One region of the Pseudomonas putida genome, then DNA from elsewhere that is predicted to be linked to it. Evidence: riboswitches for the same ligand, from Rfam matches in the RefSeq annotation. Region 1 holds a riboswitch; the other holds the start of a gene.

Region 1 (7,200 bases):
ACGCAATGGGCTATTCGGTGCTGGCCGTGGACTACCGCGGTTTCGGCCAGAGCCGTGGCGGCCTGCCGTCCGAAGCCACGGTCTACGAGGATGCGCGCATCGCCTGGGAGCGCTTCGCGCAGTTGCAGCCCGACCCCGGCAAGCGCCTGATCTTCGGCCATTCGCTCGGCGGCGCCGTGGCTGTCGAACTGGCCTCCGAGCTGGCCAGCCAGGCACAGAAGGATGGCAGTGCAGCACCGGCGCGTGGTTTGATTCTGGAGTCGACCTTCACATCGTTGGGCGATGCGGCAGCGGCGGTTGCCAACACGTCACTGCCTGTGCGCTGGTTGATGTCACAGAAATTCGATTCGCTGGACAAGATCAAGGATGTCGGCCTGCCCGTGCTATTGGTGCACGGCATGGATGATCGCTTCGTACCGCCGCGCTTCAGCCAGGAACTGTTCGATGCCGCGCAGCAACCCAAGACCCTGCTGTTGGTACCGGGAGCGACCCACAACAACAGCATGAGCCTTGCCGGGCAACGCTACAGGCGTGCCATTCAGGCATTGCTTTGAAGTCACTGAACCGGTAGGAAGTTCATCAACAGTAAGCTCTGCGCATAATTCAGCCCAATCCGCCGATAGCGCTCATCCAGCAGCTCCGCCAGCAAATCCAGCCGCGCCACGATCTTGCCGAACTCCACGGCAAAACTCAGGTTGCTGCCCTCCTCCGAGATCTCGTTGGAGAACAGCAACAGCACCCCATTGGCATCCTGCCGCTGGCTGAGCATCCAGGTCGCCTTCTCGATATTGCGCGCCGCATTGTTGACGAACAGCGGGTCGATGGTATCGGTCATGTAGAACTCGGTGCGCCCGCCGTGCGCGGTGATCAGCATACTGCCGATGGCATAGATGAAGGCGCCGACCCGGTCGCCGCGAAATTCCGGGCTCAATGCATAACTCAAGGCTGTGAGGTCGCGGCGGTTGCCCAATTGCGGTAGAGGCTGGCGCTGTTCGATGGCGATGCGGATCTGTCGCTCGGCCGTGGCGGCGTCAAGGTAACCGGACATCTTCCACTGACTGGGGTTGCGCAGGTACAGCTTGTTCATCAGCAGATACAGGCTCTGCAGGTTGTCGCGCATGGCCAGCGTGGCCATGCGATCGACACTGGTCTGGAACAGTTCGCTGGGTTTGCCGTTGCCGAACTGGCTGACGATGTCGTGGCCTTGCTGCTGGCTGCAACCGGCCAGGCCTATGAGGGTGCCCGCGAGCAGCAGACGAGAGAGGATTCGGGAATTGCTTGCAACCATCGGCACCGGGTCAAAATCGGCGGCCGCGCTGGGGATCGGCGCGGCCTGGCCAAACATAGAGCCCGGAAATCGGAAAAAGTGCGGTGCCTGGGGCAGGCAACCCATCAATCACATGGCGTGGCGCAACATCTCCACGACCTGTGCATGCAGCGCCGGATCACCACAGGCCACCACACACCCGCCATTTTGCGCACTGCTGCCATCCCAAGCGGTAATCACCCCGCCCGCCCCTTCGATGATCGGCATCAACGCCTGCACGTCATACGGTTGCAAGCTCGCTTCGACGATCACGTCGACAAAGCCCGAAGCCAGCATGCAGTAGGCATAGCAATCACCGCCGTAACGCATCAGCCGTGCCTTGCCAGCCACAGCCTCGAACGCCGCCTTGCGCTCTGCGGTGTCGAACATGTCCGGCGTGGTGCACATCAGTGTGGCCGAAGCCAGGTCGGCGCAGGCACGGGTCTTCAGCCGCGTGCCGCTACGCCAGGCGCCTGCCGGAGTGCCGACAAAACGTTCATCGGTGAACGGCTGGTTCATTACGCCCACCACCGGGCGCGTTCCGTCATTCAGGGCGATCAACGTGCCCCACAGTGGCAGGCCGGTGATGAACGCACGCGTGCCGTCAATCGGGTCGAGCACCCAGGTCAGCGGGCTGCTGCCCACCGCTACGCCGGCCTCTTCACCGAGAATGCCGTGCTCCGGATAACGCGCCTGGATCAGCTCGCGCATGGCATCCTCGGCCGCCTTGTCGGCCACGGTCACCGGGTCGTACAGGCGACCGCCCTTGTCCTCGACCTCCAGGCTGGCGCGAAAGTACGGCTTGATCGCCAGCGCAGCGGCATCGGCCAGCTGCTCGGCGAAGGCTTGGAATTCGCCGATCTGTTCAGCGCTAAGGGACATGGGGCAGGTCTCGTGGAAAATGTCGGGGCTGCATCATACCCGACAACCTGGGTGTTACACCGCTGTCAGGTGTTCATAGAGAATGGTCGCGCCGAGCAGCAGCAGGGTAAAGGCGATCCACTGGTCCCACTGTTCGGCATACTGGCTGGCCGCCTGGCCCAGCAGCCAGCCGGTGACCGGGGTGATGGCTTCGATGACGCCGAAGATCAGGCCGGTGCGCAGGGCCTCGGCCAAACGTGGCCTGCGCAGGCGCGAACCCTTACCGATGGCGGCCGCAAAGGCATCCGTGGACATGGCGAGGCGAGAAAGACGAGGGAAATGGGATTCAACGATCGAGCTCCAGCCGGGCAACGAGTCAACGACAGTCGACCTGCAGGCCCCGGCTTGGCTGCAGGAAGGTCGTTGGTCTCGCCAATCCGGGGGGATGCGCTGGCCATGGCAGGTTGCCAAATATGTTGACCAGGGCGCCTTCACAGTGCGCGAAGGCAGGCTACTCCCCAATGAGTGGCGCGATGATACCAGCGCCATATGAAACAAGCGTGAATGGTTTTGCCTGGCTGAACGGGGTCTAGACTGTACAGACCAGATGACATGGCATGAACCGGGGGGCTGCCACACGTGGAGGTGTGCGATGAGCCAGTTCAAGCGTCTGTTCGTCATGCTCGGCCCGCAGATGCGCCATAGCCCGGCGCTGCAGCGCGCGGCGGCGCTGGCCGAGTCCAGTGGTGCCCTGCTGGATATCAACGTGTTCGTCGACGATGTCGACACCTTTGGCTTGATGAGCGATGGCCGAGAGCGTGAGCGGCTACTCGGCGACAACCGCCAATGGCTGGCCGACGAAGCCGAGCAACTGGGCAACGCCGGGCTCGATGTTTCCACCGAACTGCTGCTGACCCGGGACCCGCTGGGCAGCGTGCTCGAACGCATCGAACGGCTGGGGTGCGACCTGCTGATCAAGGACGTGCAGCACGAACCGGTACTCAAGCGTTTGCTGGTCACGCCGCTGGACTGGCAACTGCTCAAGGAAAGCCCGGTGGCCGTGCACCTGGTCAGCGACATCCGCCTGCCGCTGCCCCGGCAGATTGCGGCGGCGGTGGACCTTAACTGCCTGGGAGCAGGCGAGCATCTGGACGATCAGGTGATCCACAGTGCTCATGCCCTGGCCCTGCAATGCAACGCCGAACTGCACCTGCTGCATGTGTGCGATGCGGCCAAGACCCATATCGCCGACTTTGGTGCCGGCACCGTCACCATGCCGGGGTTCGATGGCAGTGTGCGCACGGCGCAGCGGGCGGCGTTCAACCGGCTGGGCGACCACCACCAGATTCCGCTGGAGCGACGGCATTTTGTCGAGGGTGCGGCGATCCGGGCGATTGCCCAGTTCGTGAGCCACAGCCGGGTCGATGTGATCGTGATGGGCAGCCATCGGCATGATGCGATGCAGACGTTCCTCGGCGGCACCACGGCGCATGTGCTGGAGCATCCGTTGTGCAATGTGCTGGCCATAAAGGCCAGTCGCTGAGTCTTGCACTGCCCGCACAGGCCTTTTCGCGAGCACGCCCGCTCTCACAGGTATACCAGCAACCTGATGGGCTGCGGGCCCCCTGTGGGAGCGGGCGCGCCCGCGAAGAGGACGGCCCTGCCAAGTGCATGGTATCTGGCACACCAGTGCCAACTAAAAAGAATGCATTTGATAATGATTCGTAGTAGTTTCTCGGCACTTCCCACACTCCCTTTCAGCGCCCTACTCCAGGATCGTACCGTCGATGCGTCGCACGTTCGTTTCGCTTTGTGTGCTTCAAGCTATCTCCCCGCTGGCCTTCGCCGAGCCCGAACCGCTCAATGACCCGGCCCAGATAGAACTCCAGGCCCTGAACATCACCAGCAGCGCCGACAGCGAACGCGCCGATGGCCCTGTGGATGGCTACAAAGCCAGCCGCTCGGCCAGTGCCACACGCACCGACACGGCCCTGCACGAGACTCCGCAATCGATCAGCGTGGTGCCCAAGGATGTGCTCGAAGACACTGGCGCCACTCGCCTGCAGGACGGCCTGGACTATGCCGGAGGTGTCGGCCGTGCCAACAATTTCGGCGGCCAGGGCCTGACCACTTTCACCGTGCGCGGCTTCACCACCGGCGAGTTCTACCGCAACGGTTTCCCGATCAACCGCGGCTACCCCAATGCCCCCGATGCCAACACAGTCGAGCGCCTGGAAGTGATCCGCGGCCCGGCCACCAGCCTGTATGGCCGGGGCGACCCTGGTGGCACCTTCAACGTGGTCAGCAAACAGCCGCTGGCCGAGCCCAAGGTGACCCTGGGCAGCCAGTTCGATGACCAGGGCATGCACCGCGCGACCCTGGATGCCACCGGGCCGCTGAACGCCGATGGCTCGCTGGCTTATCGCCTGAATGTGCTGGGCGAAGGTGGCGACAGCTTCCGCGACGATGTCGAGAGCGAGCGCTATGACGTTGCGCCGGTGATCAGCTGGCAGGTCAACGATGCCACCAAGGTCATCTTCGAAGGTGACTTCATGCGCAACAACCACCCGCTGGACCGCGGTTTGACCCGCCTGCCCGGCCAGCTCGGTACGGCCTCGCGCGACACCAACATCTGGGAAAAAGGCAGCGACAACCTGCTGCACAACGACAACAATATGGCCCAGCTGCGCTTCGAGCACCTGCTCAACGACAACTGGACCTTGGGCGGCGGCATGCAATGGCTGGACGGCTCGCTCAAGGGCAACGCCGTGGAAGCCAACGGCCTGCAGGCCGACGGCCGCACGCTGGGGCGCAACTTCAACTACCGCAAGCTGGAGTGGACCGACCGCGACTACCAGCTCAACCTCACCGGCCACTTCGACACCGGTGGCTTCGCCCACACCCTGCTCACCGGCATCGAATACGAAGACTACGACTACAACTCGATCATCCAGCGTTCGGCCGCAGGTACCGGCGCCTACCCGATCGACATCTTCGACCCGGTGCTGGGCCAGCCGCGCCCTGCCCTGACCCGCACCACCACCCATGACAAGGAAAATCTCAAGACCTGGGCGGCATTCATCCAGGACCAGGTGGCCATCACCGAGCGCCTGAAAGCCCTGGCTGGGGTGCGTTTCGAACGCTTCGAGCATGACTATGACAACAAGCTCAACAATGCCGGTGACTTCAACAAGGGCGAAAACGGCGTCACCCCACGCTTCGGCCTGATCTACGACCTGACCGACACGGTTGCCGTCTACGCCAACACCGCGCGCTCGTTCAAGCCCAACAGCGGCGCCAGCCTGCAAGGCACTGGCTTCGACCCGGAAAAGGGCAAGTCATACGAGCTGGGCGTGAAATGGGAAGCGCTGGACCGCCAGCTGAGCGTGGACGCGGCGATCTACCACATCGTCAAGGAGAACGTGCTGACCCGCGACCCGAACGACCCGACCGGCACCTACAGCATCGCTGCCGGTGAAGTGCGCAGCCGCGGCCTGGACATCAACGTCGCCGGCAACCTGACCCCGGAATGGCGGATGATCGGCGGCTACGCCTACGTCGACGCCGAGGTGACCAAGGACAACAGCATCCCCACCGGCACCCGCCTGGCGAATATCCCGCGCAACAGCTTCAGCCTGCTCAATACCTATGAGTTCCAGGATGGGCTGGCCAAGGGCCTGGGGCTTGGGGTTGGCGTGAAGTATGTGGATGACCGCGCCGGTCAGACGGCGGCCAGTACCTACACCATGGAGCGCTACAGCGTGGTCGACCTGCTGAGCTTCTACAAGGTCAATGAGCACGTGCGGTTGAACCTGGACGTGAAGAACGTCTTCAACAAGGGCTATGACGAGGGGGCGTTCAACACCTACGTGTACCCTGGGGCGCCGCGCACGGTGCAGGCCGGGGTTTCCTACATATTCTGATAGCTCGGTAAACTAACATTATTGCCAGTATCACCCTTTGCTCAAATTGCTTATCTTCTTTCTATCACTGATCGTTAGGAGACGCAAAATGCCTGGTCATGCAGGAGAAATGGATATCAGTTATGGGGAAAGTGGATATGCGAGATTTCCAGGTATGCCGCCTGATGAAAACGCACGCGTTATCGCCATCACTCAAGATCCAGACGGTAGCCTTGCTGTGGTGTGCGCCGTCAAGGGTGAACGCAAAAATTTCTTTATCCGTATAACGTCCAACGGGAAATGGGACACGCTGACAGGATTCAGACCAATCGAAGTGCCGGCGGACCAAGACGACTCCGCCAGCCACTTTGAAATGATCGCTCGAAACCCTGCGGCAAATACATACATCGCCCAGTCTACGACGTATTACATGGAGGAAGATCAAAGTATCGGCACTTGTGCAGTGGGCCAATATGACCTGAATTTCAATCCACTCAGCGGTTTCGGGAAACTGGGCATAACGCTTCACACCCCTGGTCATGCACCGACCAAGCCCAACACAACGGAGCCGGTCAAAGTACTGCGCAGTGAGCGTATCGGCAACGAAATCAGGTCGTTATTCATTTCGAAACGCGATACCGAAAGTGAGCCGACGGCTTGGATTGCCCTTCTGGACGCTCTGACAGGTTTGCCACTGCCCGGTGTGGGGCAAGCGCGAGTGGCACTGCCGATACTTGATGTCCAGCCAGGCACACCCACTTATCCCTTGAGGATCACCGACAGCGACTTCCTGGATGACGGTAGCCTAGTTTTGGCTGGCTCTACCGATTGGCGGCAGATCATCACAAAATTCAAGGCTGATGGCTCGTTGGACACCGTATTCGGTATCAACCAAGTCGCAGCCCACCGCAAGGAAGTAAAATTCTCGGTGGATCGCCAGTGCAAGCGGGTTGTAACGGTCGCCGGAACTCCTCGAAACTTTGGCGAACAGTCCGTACTGATTGTACGCCGTTTCTTTTTAGATGGGCGGGTCGATAGTGATTTCGGCGAAAATGGGTTAGTGAATATTTTTATGGCCAACTATGAGTGGAACACGGTTATTGGCGTATCCATAGACTCGGCACAGCGTGT
Region 2 (7,200 bases), 2.5 Mb from region 1:
TGGCTGGACCCGGACACACCGTTGCCGCGCTTGCACGAGTTGCTCGCCAGCCCGCCAGCGACGCTACGCGAGCGGGCCCTGGCGAACTTCGTCAACGACCCGAAACTGGACGCGCCGGAGTGCCTGACCCCCGCTTGAGTAAAATCTTCCCTGTGGCTATGGCGGGTTACGGGCGACTCAGCCTAGGATACGGCGCATGTAATAAGGGAGTGTTTCGATGCGTAAGTCTTTTGTCGTCAGCCTGTTGAGTGCTGGCATCCTGCTGGCCGGCTGCCAAGCGGTGAATACCACCAGTGGCGGTGCTGTCGGCGTCGAGCGCCAGCAGTACATGTTCAGCATGCTCTCGACCGATGAGGTCAACCAGATGTACGCCCAGTCGTACCAGCAGACCCTCGGCGAGGCGTCGAGCAAGGGCGTGCTGGACAAGTCCAGTGCCGATGCCAAGCGCGTGCAGGTCATCGCCAGCCGGTTGATCGCCCAGGCACCCAAGTTCCGCCCCGATGCCGCGCAATGGAACTGGGAAGTCAACGTCATCAAGAGCGACGAGCTCAATGCCAACTGCGGGCCGGGCGGCAAGATCATCGTGTACACCGGGCTGATCGACCAGCTCAAGCTCACCGATGCGGAAATCGCCGCAGTGGTCGGCCACGAAATCGCCCACGCCTTGCGCGAGCACAGCCGTGAAGCGATGTCCAAGGCCTATGGCGTGCAGATGGCGCGCCAGGGCGCAGGTGCATTGCTTGGCCTTGGCCAGGACAGCATGGCGCTGGCCGACGCCGTGGTGAACTACTCCATGACCCTGCCCAACAGCCGCGCCAACGAGAACGAAGCCGACCTGATTGGCCTGGAGCTGTCGGCGCGTGCCGGTTATGACCCGAATGCCGCGATTACCTTGTGGAACAAGATGAGCAAGGCTTCGGAAGGTGCACCGCCCGAGTTCATGAGCACTCACCCGGCGTCCAGCAGCCGGATCGCCTCGTTGCAGGCGGCGATTCCGAAGGTGATGCCGCTGTACGAAGCCGCCCAGAAGTAAAACCGATGGGGCCGCTTTGCGGCCCTTTCGCGTTACCCAACCCAGCCACTGGTCTTCATCGCCGAGTACACGGCCACGATCGCCAGCACGAAGAACGCGGTCGCTGCCAGGCGACGAATCAGCGTCAGTGGCAGTTTCTCCGCAGCGAAGTTACCCGCCAGCACCACCGGCACATTGGCAATCAGCATGCCCAGGGTCGTCCCGACGATGACCAGGATCAGGTGTGGATACTGGGCAGCCAGCATTACCGTAGCGACCTGGGTCTTGTCACCGATTTCAGCCAGGAAGAAGGCGATCAGCGTGGTCAGGAACGGGCCAAAGCGGCGGGCCGGGTTCTCGTCATCGTCCATCTTGTCGGGTACCAGGGTCCACAGCGCGGTGGCGGTGAAGCTGGCGGCAAGAATCCAGTGCAACACCGACTCGGTGAAGAAACTGCCGACCCAGGCACCTACGGCACCGGCTGCGGCATGGTTGGCCAAGGTGGCGGCAATGATGCCGGCGATGATTGGCCAAGGCTTGCGGAAGCGTGCGGCGAGGATGAGCGCGAGCAATTGCGTCTTGTCGCCGATTTCGGCCAAGGCAACGATTGCGGTGGGGATCAACAGAGATTCCAGCATCAGGATTCCTACGGGGGCGGGTCGACACGGCTATGACACGTACAGCCTTCCCGCCCCGGGTAAGGTGTGCGTGTCATAGGTCTTGTCAAACCGAGGACCTGTCTGTGCAGGTCGCTGGGTCGCACGCGCCATGGCCTGTGGGCCAAGTATGTTGACGCGTACCGGGCGAGCAGGGCGCTCGCGGGAGACTACTCCCCTAGGACGGAGCGGATTCTGCCTAGCCGAAACCTTTTCGGCAAGCCCTGTTTTTATCAGCGTGTGGCGCGATAGATGCGGAAGCCATCGGCCTCGGCACAGGTCTGGCAATTGCCCAGGGCACCTTCGATCAGTGGCTGGTAGCGCAGGAAGCTATTAGCCACAAGGCGCATTTCGCCACCTTTTCGCAGATGTTGGCCGGATTTTTTCAGCAGGTTTTCCGACGCCTGATAGTTGGTGTGCACCCCGGTGTGGAACGGTGGGTTGCTCAGGATCAGGCTCAGGTCGGCGGGCGCGGCATCAATGCCATCGCCGCTGATGACTTCGCCTTCCAGGCTGTTGGCCGCCAGGGTCAGGCGGCTGGCTGCCACGGCGAAGGCGTCGACATCCAGCAGGGTGACCCGGCTCTGTGGATAACGACGCTTGACCGTGGCACCGAGCACGCCAGCGCCGCAGCCGAAGTCGAGCACATGGCCGACCGGCAGGTTGTCCAGGTGCTTGAGCAACAGGGCAGTGCCGCGGTCGAGGCGGCCATGGCTGAATACCCCCGGCAGGCTCACAACCTGCAGTGGGCCATCTTCGAGTTCGAGGGTGAAGCGCTCGGCCAGGCTCTCCAGCGGTTTGGCTTGCGGGGCGTTGTCCACAGTCACCTGCCACAGCTGGCAATGCCGCGCGCTGTCCAGCTTGCGCGGCTTGCCGAAAGCCTGCAGCTGTTTGGCCGCGCCTTCGATGCCGCCACGCTTTTCACCCACCAGGTACAGTTCGCGGCCCGCCAGGCGCGAAGCGAGGGCATTGAGCAGGTAGGCCGCCAGCTCGCGGGACTTGGGCAGGAACAGCACGGCCGTCTCGAAATCGACCGGCGGCACGTCGACGCCGTAGTGGCTGCGCCCGCTGAAGCGGCTGTCGAGCATGGCCTGGTCACCGGCATGCCAGGCCCAGCCATGGGCCTGGGGCAATTGCCCGAGCAGGCCGTCGGCGGGGGCGCCGGCGAGCAGCAGCGGGCCCTGGAACAGCTCTGCCTGGCGGAGCAACACTTCACTGCGCGGGTCCATGGACGACGCCTCCTGAAAAAAGTGGCGCAGTGTAGCAGAGCCGGGCGTGGGGCTGAGCTGGCGCTCAGCTGACCACGCGGCGTGGCTGGCCTTCGAAGAAGGCCTTGGCGTTTTCGCTGAGCTGGCCGACGATGCGCTGGCGCGATTCCACCGCGCCCCAGGCACTATGTGGGGTGATCAGCAGTCGCGGGATGCCCTTTTCTAGCAGCGGGTTGCCGTTGACCGGCGGCTCGACGCTCAGCACATCGGTGGCCGCACCGCCCAGGTGGCCGCTGCGCAAGGCGTCGGCCAAGGCCTGCTCGTCGATCAGGCCGCCACGGGCGGTGTTGACCACCAGTGCGCCTTTTTTCAGCAGTGCCAGTTCGTGGGCACCAATCATGTGCCGGGTGTGCTCGTTGAGCGGGCAGTGCAGAGTCAGCGCGTCGACCTGCGGCAGCAGTTCGTCCAGCGCCAGGCGATCGTCACGGGCCGGGCGGCCAGGGATCTGCCCGCTCAGCACGCGCATGCCGAAGGCTTCGGCCAGCCGTGCCACTGCACCACCGAGTTCGCCATGGCCGAGCAGGCCGAGGGTCTTGCCTTCCAGTTCGACGATCGGGAAATCCAGCAGGCAGAACTGGCTGGCCTTGGCCCACTGGCCGTCGGCCACCGCCTGGTTGTAGTCGCACAGGCGCGTGGCCAGGGCCAGCAGCAGGGCGAGGGTGTGCTGGGCCACAGACGGCGTGCCATAGCCCTGGCAGTTGCAGACGGTAATGCCCTGGGCGCGCGCAGCGGCCAGGTCGACATTGTTGGTTCCGGTCGCGGCCACCAGGATCAGCTTCAGCTGCGGGTTGGCGGCCAGTGCGGCGGCATCGAGCATGACCTTGTTGCTGACCACCGCCACAGCGCCCTGCAGGCGTTCGGCTACCTGCTCCGGGTGGGTGGCGGCGAACAGCTCGAATTCGTCGAATTGCTGCTGCAACGGCGACAGGTCGAGGTCGCCAAGGTCCAGGGATTGGTGGTCGAGAAACACGGCACGGCGCAAGCTGGGCATCACGGGAAGCTCCGGAGGCAGGGCAGGGGTTGATCCATCTCCCCGCACAATGCCACTCATACCTTGCGTCGCCAAATCATTCCTTCGGCTGATTTGACCGTCACATTGAGCTACTACAGTAGATCCAGACTTGTTCGGCATGCTTTTCAGAAAAGGGATCACCATGTTGCAGACCCGCATCATCAAGCCCGCCGAGGGCGCCTATAACTTCCCTCTGTTGATCAAGCGCCTGCTGATGTCCGGCAGCCGCTACGAAAAGACCCGCGAGATCGTCTACCGCGACCAGCTGCGCCTGACGTATCCACAGCTCAACGAGCGTATCGCCCGCCTCGCCAACGTGCTGACCGAAGCCGGGGTCAAGGCCGGTGACACCGTGGCGGTGATGGACTGGGACAGCCACCGTTACCTGGAATGTATGTTCGCCATCCCGATGATCGGCGCGGTGGTGCACACCATCAACGTGCGCCTGTCGCCCGAGCAGATCCTCTACACCATGAACCACGCCGAAGACCGATTCGTACTGGTCAACAGCGATTTCGTCGGCCTCTACAAGGCCATCGCCGGGCAACTGACCACGGTCGACAAGACCCTGCTGATCACCGATGGCCCGGACAAGACCGCCGACTTGCCGAACCTGGTCGGCGAATACGAGCAACTGCTCGCGGCCGCCAGCCCGCGCTACGACTTCCCGGATTTCGACGAGAACTCGGTGGCCACCACCTTCTACACCACCGGCACCACGGGCAACCCCAAGGGCGTCTACTTCACCCACCGCCAGCTGGTGCTGCATACCCTGGCCGAAGCCGCGGTGACCGGCAGCATCGACAGCGTGCGCCTGCTCGGCAGCAACGACGTGTACATGCCCATCACGCCGATGTTCCACGTGCATGCCTGGGGCATCCCCTACGCGGCCACCATGCTCGGCATGAAGCAGGTCTACCCGGGGCGCTACGAGCCGGACATGCTGGTCAAGCTGTGGCGCGAAGAGAAGGTCACCTTCTCGCACTGTGTGCCGACCATCCTGCAGATGCTGCTCAACTGCCCGAATGCCCAGGGTCAGGACTTCGGCGGCTGGAAGATCATCATCGGCGGCAGCGCCTTGAACAGCTCGCTGTACAAAGCCGCACTGGCCCGTGGTATCCAGCTGACCGCCGCCTACGGCATGTCCGAAACCTGCCCGCTGATTTCCGCCGCGCACTTGAATGACGAGCTGCAGGCCGGCAGCGAGGATGAGCGCGTTACCTACCGCATCAAGGCCGGCGTACCGGTGCCGTTGGTGGAAGCGGCGATCATCGATGGCGAGGGCAACTTCCTCCCGGCCGATGGCGAGACCCAGGGCGAACTGGTGCTGCGTGCGCCGTGGCTGACCATGGGTTACTTCAAGGAGCCGGAAAAAAGCGAGGAGCTGTGGCACGGCGGCTGGCTGCACACCGGTGACGTCGCCACCCTCGACGGTATGGGTTACATCGATATCCGCGACCGCATCAAGGACGTGATCAAGACCGGCGGCGAGTGGATCTCCTCGCTCGACCTTGAGGACCTGATCAGCCGTCATCCGGCCGTGCGCGAAGTGGCGGTGGTCGGGGTGGCCGACCCGCAATGGGGCGAGCGCCCGTTCGCCTTGCTGGTGGTGCGTGACGACAAGTCGATCGACGCCAAGGCGCTCAAGGAACACCTCAAGCCTTTTGTCGAGGAAGGGCACATCAACAAGTGGGCCATTCCGAGCCAGATCGCCGTTGTTACTGAAATTCCCAAGACCAGTGTCGGCAAGATCGACAAGAAGCGTATCCGCCAGGACATCGTCCAGTGGCAGGCCAGTAACAGCGCCTTCCTGTCTACCTTGTAACCCCGCTGCGGGTCGCGTGCGATGTTTTGCGACCCGCATTCTAGACGGCTTCAGGCCTTGCCAAACGAGAAAAATCGGCCATGCTTCAGCACGGCCGATGCGCTACCCGGGAAACACCGGGGCGATTTGGTAGCGGGTGCGCAAATCACACTTTAGAGGGATCAAGCACCTGAGCCTGCTGGCTATAGTCGGGGCCAGGGGATCTTCAGGAATGGGGGAGAGCGGTACGCGCAAGACGTGCCGCTGCAGGGCAAACCTGCACACCGGTCGCTCGGGCCGTTTCTGAAAGGACTCACTGCCATAACAATAAAGTACATGGAGTAGCGTCGATGAAATCTGCAAATCCGTTCTGGCGCCGGGCCAAGCTGCCCTTGGCCGTCAGCCTTGCTTCCACGCTCGCAAGTCCTGCTTTCGCTGTCAGTTTCAACATTGGTGAAATCGAAGGCCAGTTCGACTCGTCGCTCTCCGTCGGGGCCAGCTGGTCCACTGCCAACCCCAACAAGAACCTGATCGGGGTCAACAACGGCGGCAAGGGCCTGTCGCAGACCTCCGACGACGGCCACCTGAACTTCAAGAAAGGCGAAACCTTCTCGAAGATCTTCAAAGGTATCCATGACCTTGAACTCAAGTACGGCGACACCGGTGTGTTCGTACGTGGCAAGTACTGGTACGACTTCGAGCTGAAGGACGAAAGCCGTCCGTTCAAGGACATCAGCGATTCGGGCCGCAAGGAGGGCGCCAAGTCGTCGGGCGCGGAGCTGCTCGATGCCTTTGTCTACCACAACTACTCGATCGGCGATCAGCCGGGTTCGGTACGCTTCGGCAAGCAGGTGGTGAGCTGGGGTGAAAGTACCTTCATCGGCGGCGGCATCAACTCGATCAACCCGATCGATGTGGCCGCGTTCCGCCGCCCGGGCGCCGAGATCAAGGAAGGCCTGATCCCGGTCAACATGTTCTACATCTCGCAGAGCCTGACCGACAACCTGTCGGCCGAGGCCTTCTATCAGCTTGAGTGGGACCAGACCGTCGTCGACAACTGCGGCACCTTCTTCTCCCAACCTGACATCATCGCCGACGGCTGTACCGACAACCTGCGCGTGCTCAACAGCAGCCGCACGGTGCCGGCAGCAGCACAGCAATTTCTCGCCACCCGCGGCGTCAACATCAACGAAGAGGGTGTGATGGTGGCGCGTGGTGCTGACCGCGATGCCCGTGACAGCGGCCAGTTCGGTGTGGCCATGCGCTACATGTTCGAACCGCTCGACACCGAGTTCGGCGCCTACTTCATGAACTACCACAGCCGTGCGCCGATCTTCAGCGCCACTGGCGCCTCACCGTCGGTATTCGCCGGCCTCAGCCAGTTGCCGCCGCAACTGCGCGCACTGGCGCCGCTGATCGTGGCGGGCAATTCGAAGTACTTCGTCGAG

What was found. Region 1 has a riboswitch for manganese ahead of C2H86_RS24480 (manganese efflux pump MntP family protein). Riboswitches for the same ligand answer to the same signal wherever they lie in the genome.
Region 2: another riboswitch for manganese. It lies ahead of C2H86_RS07770 (TMEM165/GDT1 family protein); the one in region 1 lies ahead of C2H86_RS24480 (manganese efflux pump MntP family protein).

Annotation. Positions count from the first base shown of each region.
Region 1 is NZ_CP026115.2:5,384,148-5,391,347, reverse strand. Features, by position in the region: gene C2H86_RS24495 (alpha/beta hydrolase) at 1-554, shown strand, start outside; gene C2H86_RS24490 (hypothetical protein) at 557-1,288, opposite strand; gene hisN (histidinol-phosphatase) at 1,397-2,188, opposite strand; partial or broken gene C2H86_RS24480 (manganese efflux pump MntP family protein) at 2,249-2,517, opposite strand; yybP-ykoY riboswitch at 2,528-2,699, opposite strand; gene C2H86_RS24475 (universal stress protein) at 2,820-3,710, shown strand; gene C2H86_RS24470 (TonB-dependent siderophore receptor) at 3,955-6,090, shown strand; gene C2H86_RS24465 (hypothetical protein) at 6,179-7,200, shown strand, end outside.
Region 2 is NZ_CP026115.2:1,696,801-1,704,000, reverse strand. Features, by position in the region: gene C2H86_RS07780 (SOS response-associated peptidase) at 1-138, shown strand, start outside; gene C2H86_RS07775 (M48 family metallopeptidase) at 218-1,033, shown strand; gene C2H86_RS07770 (TMEM165/GDT1 family protein) at 1,066-1,647, opposite strand; yybP-ykoY riboswitch at 1,738-1,860, opposite strand; gene C2H86_RS07765 (class I SAM-dependent methyltransferase) at 1,902-2,897, opposite strand; gene C2H86_RS07760 (2-hydroxyacid dehydrogenase) at 2,962-3,927, opposite strand; gene C2H86_RS07755 (fatty acid--CoA ligase) at 4,091-5,773, shown strand; gene C2H86_RS07750 (DUF1302 domain-containing protein) at 6,103-7,200, shown strand, end outside.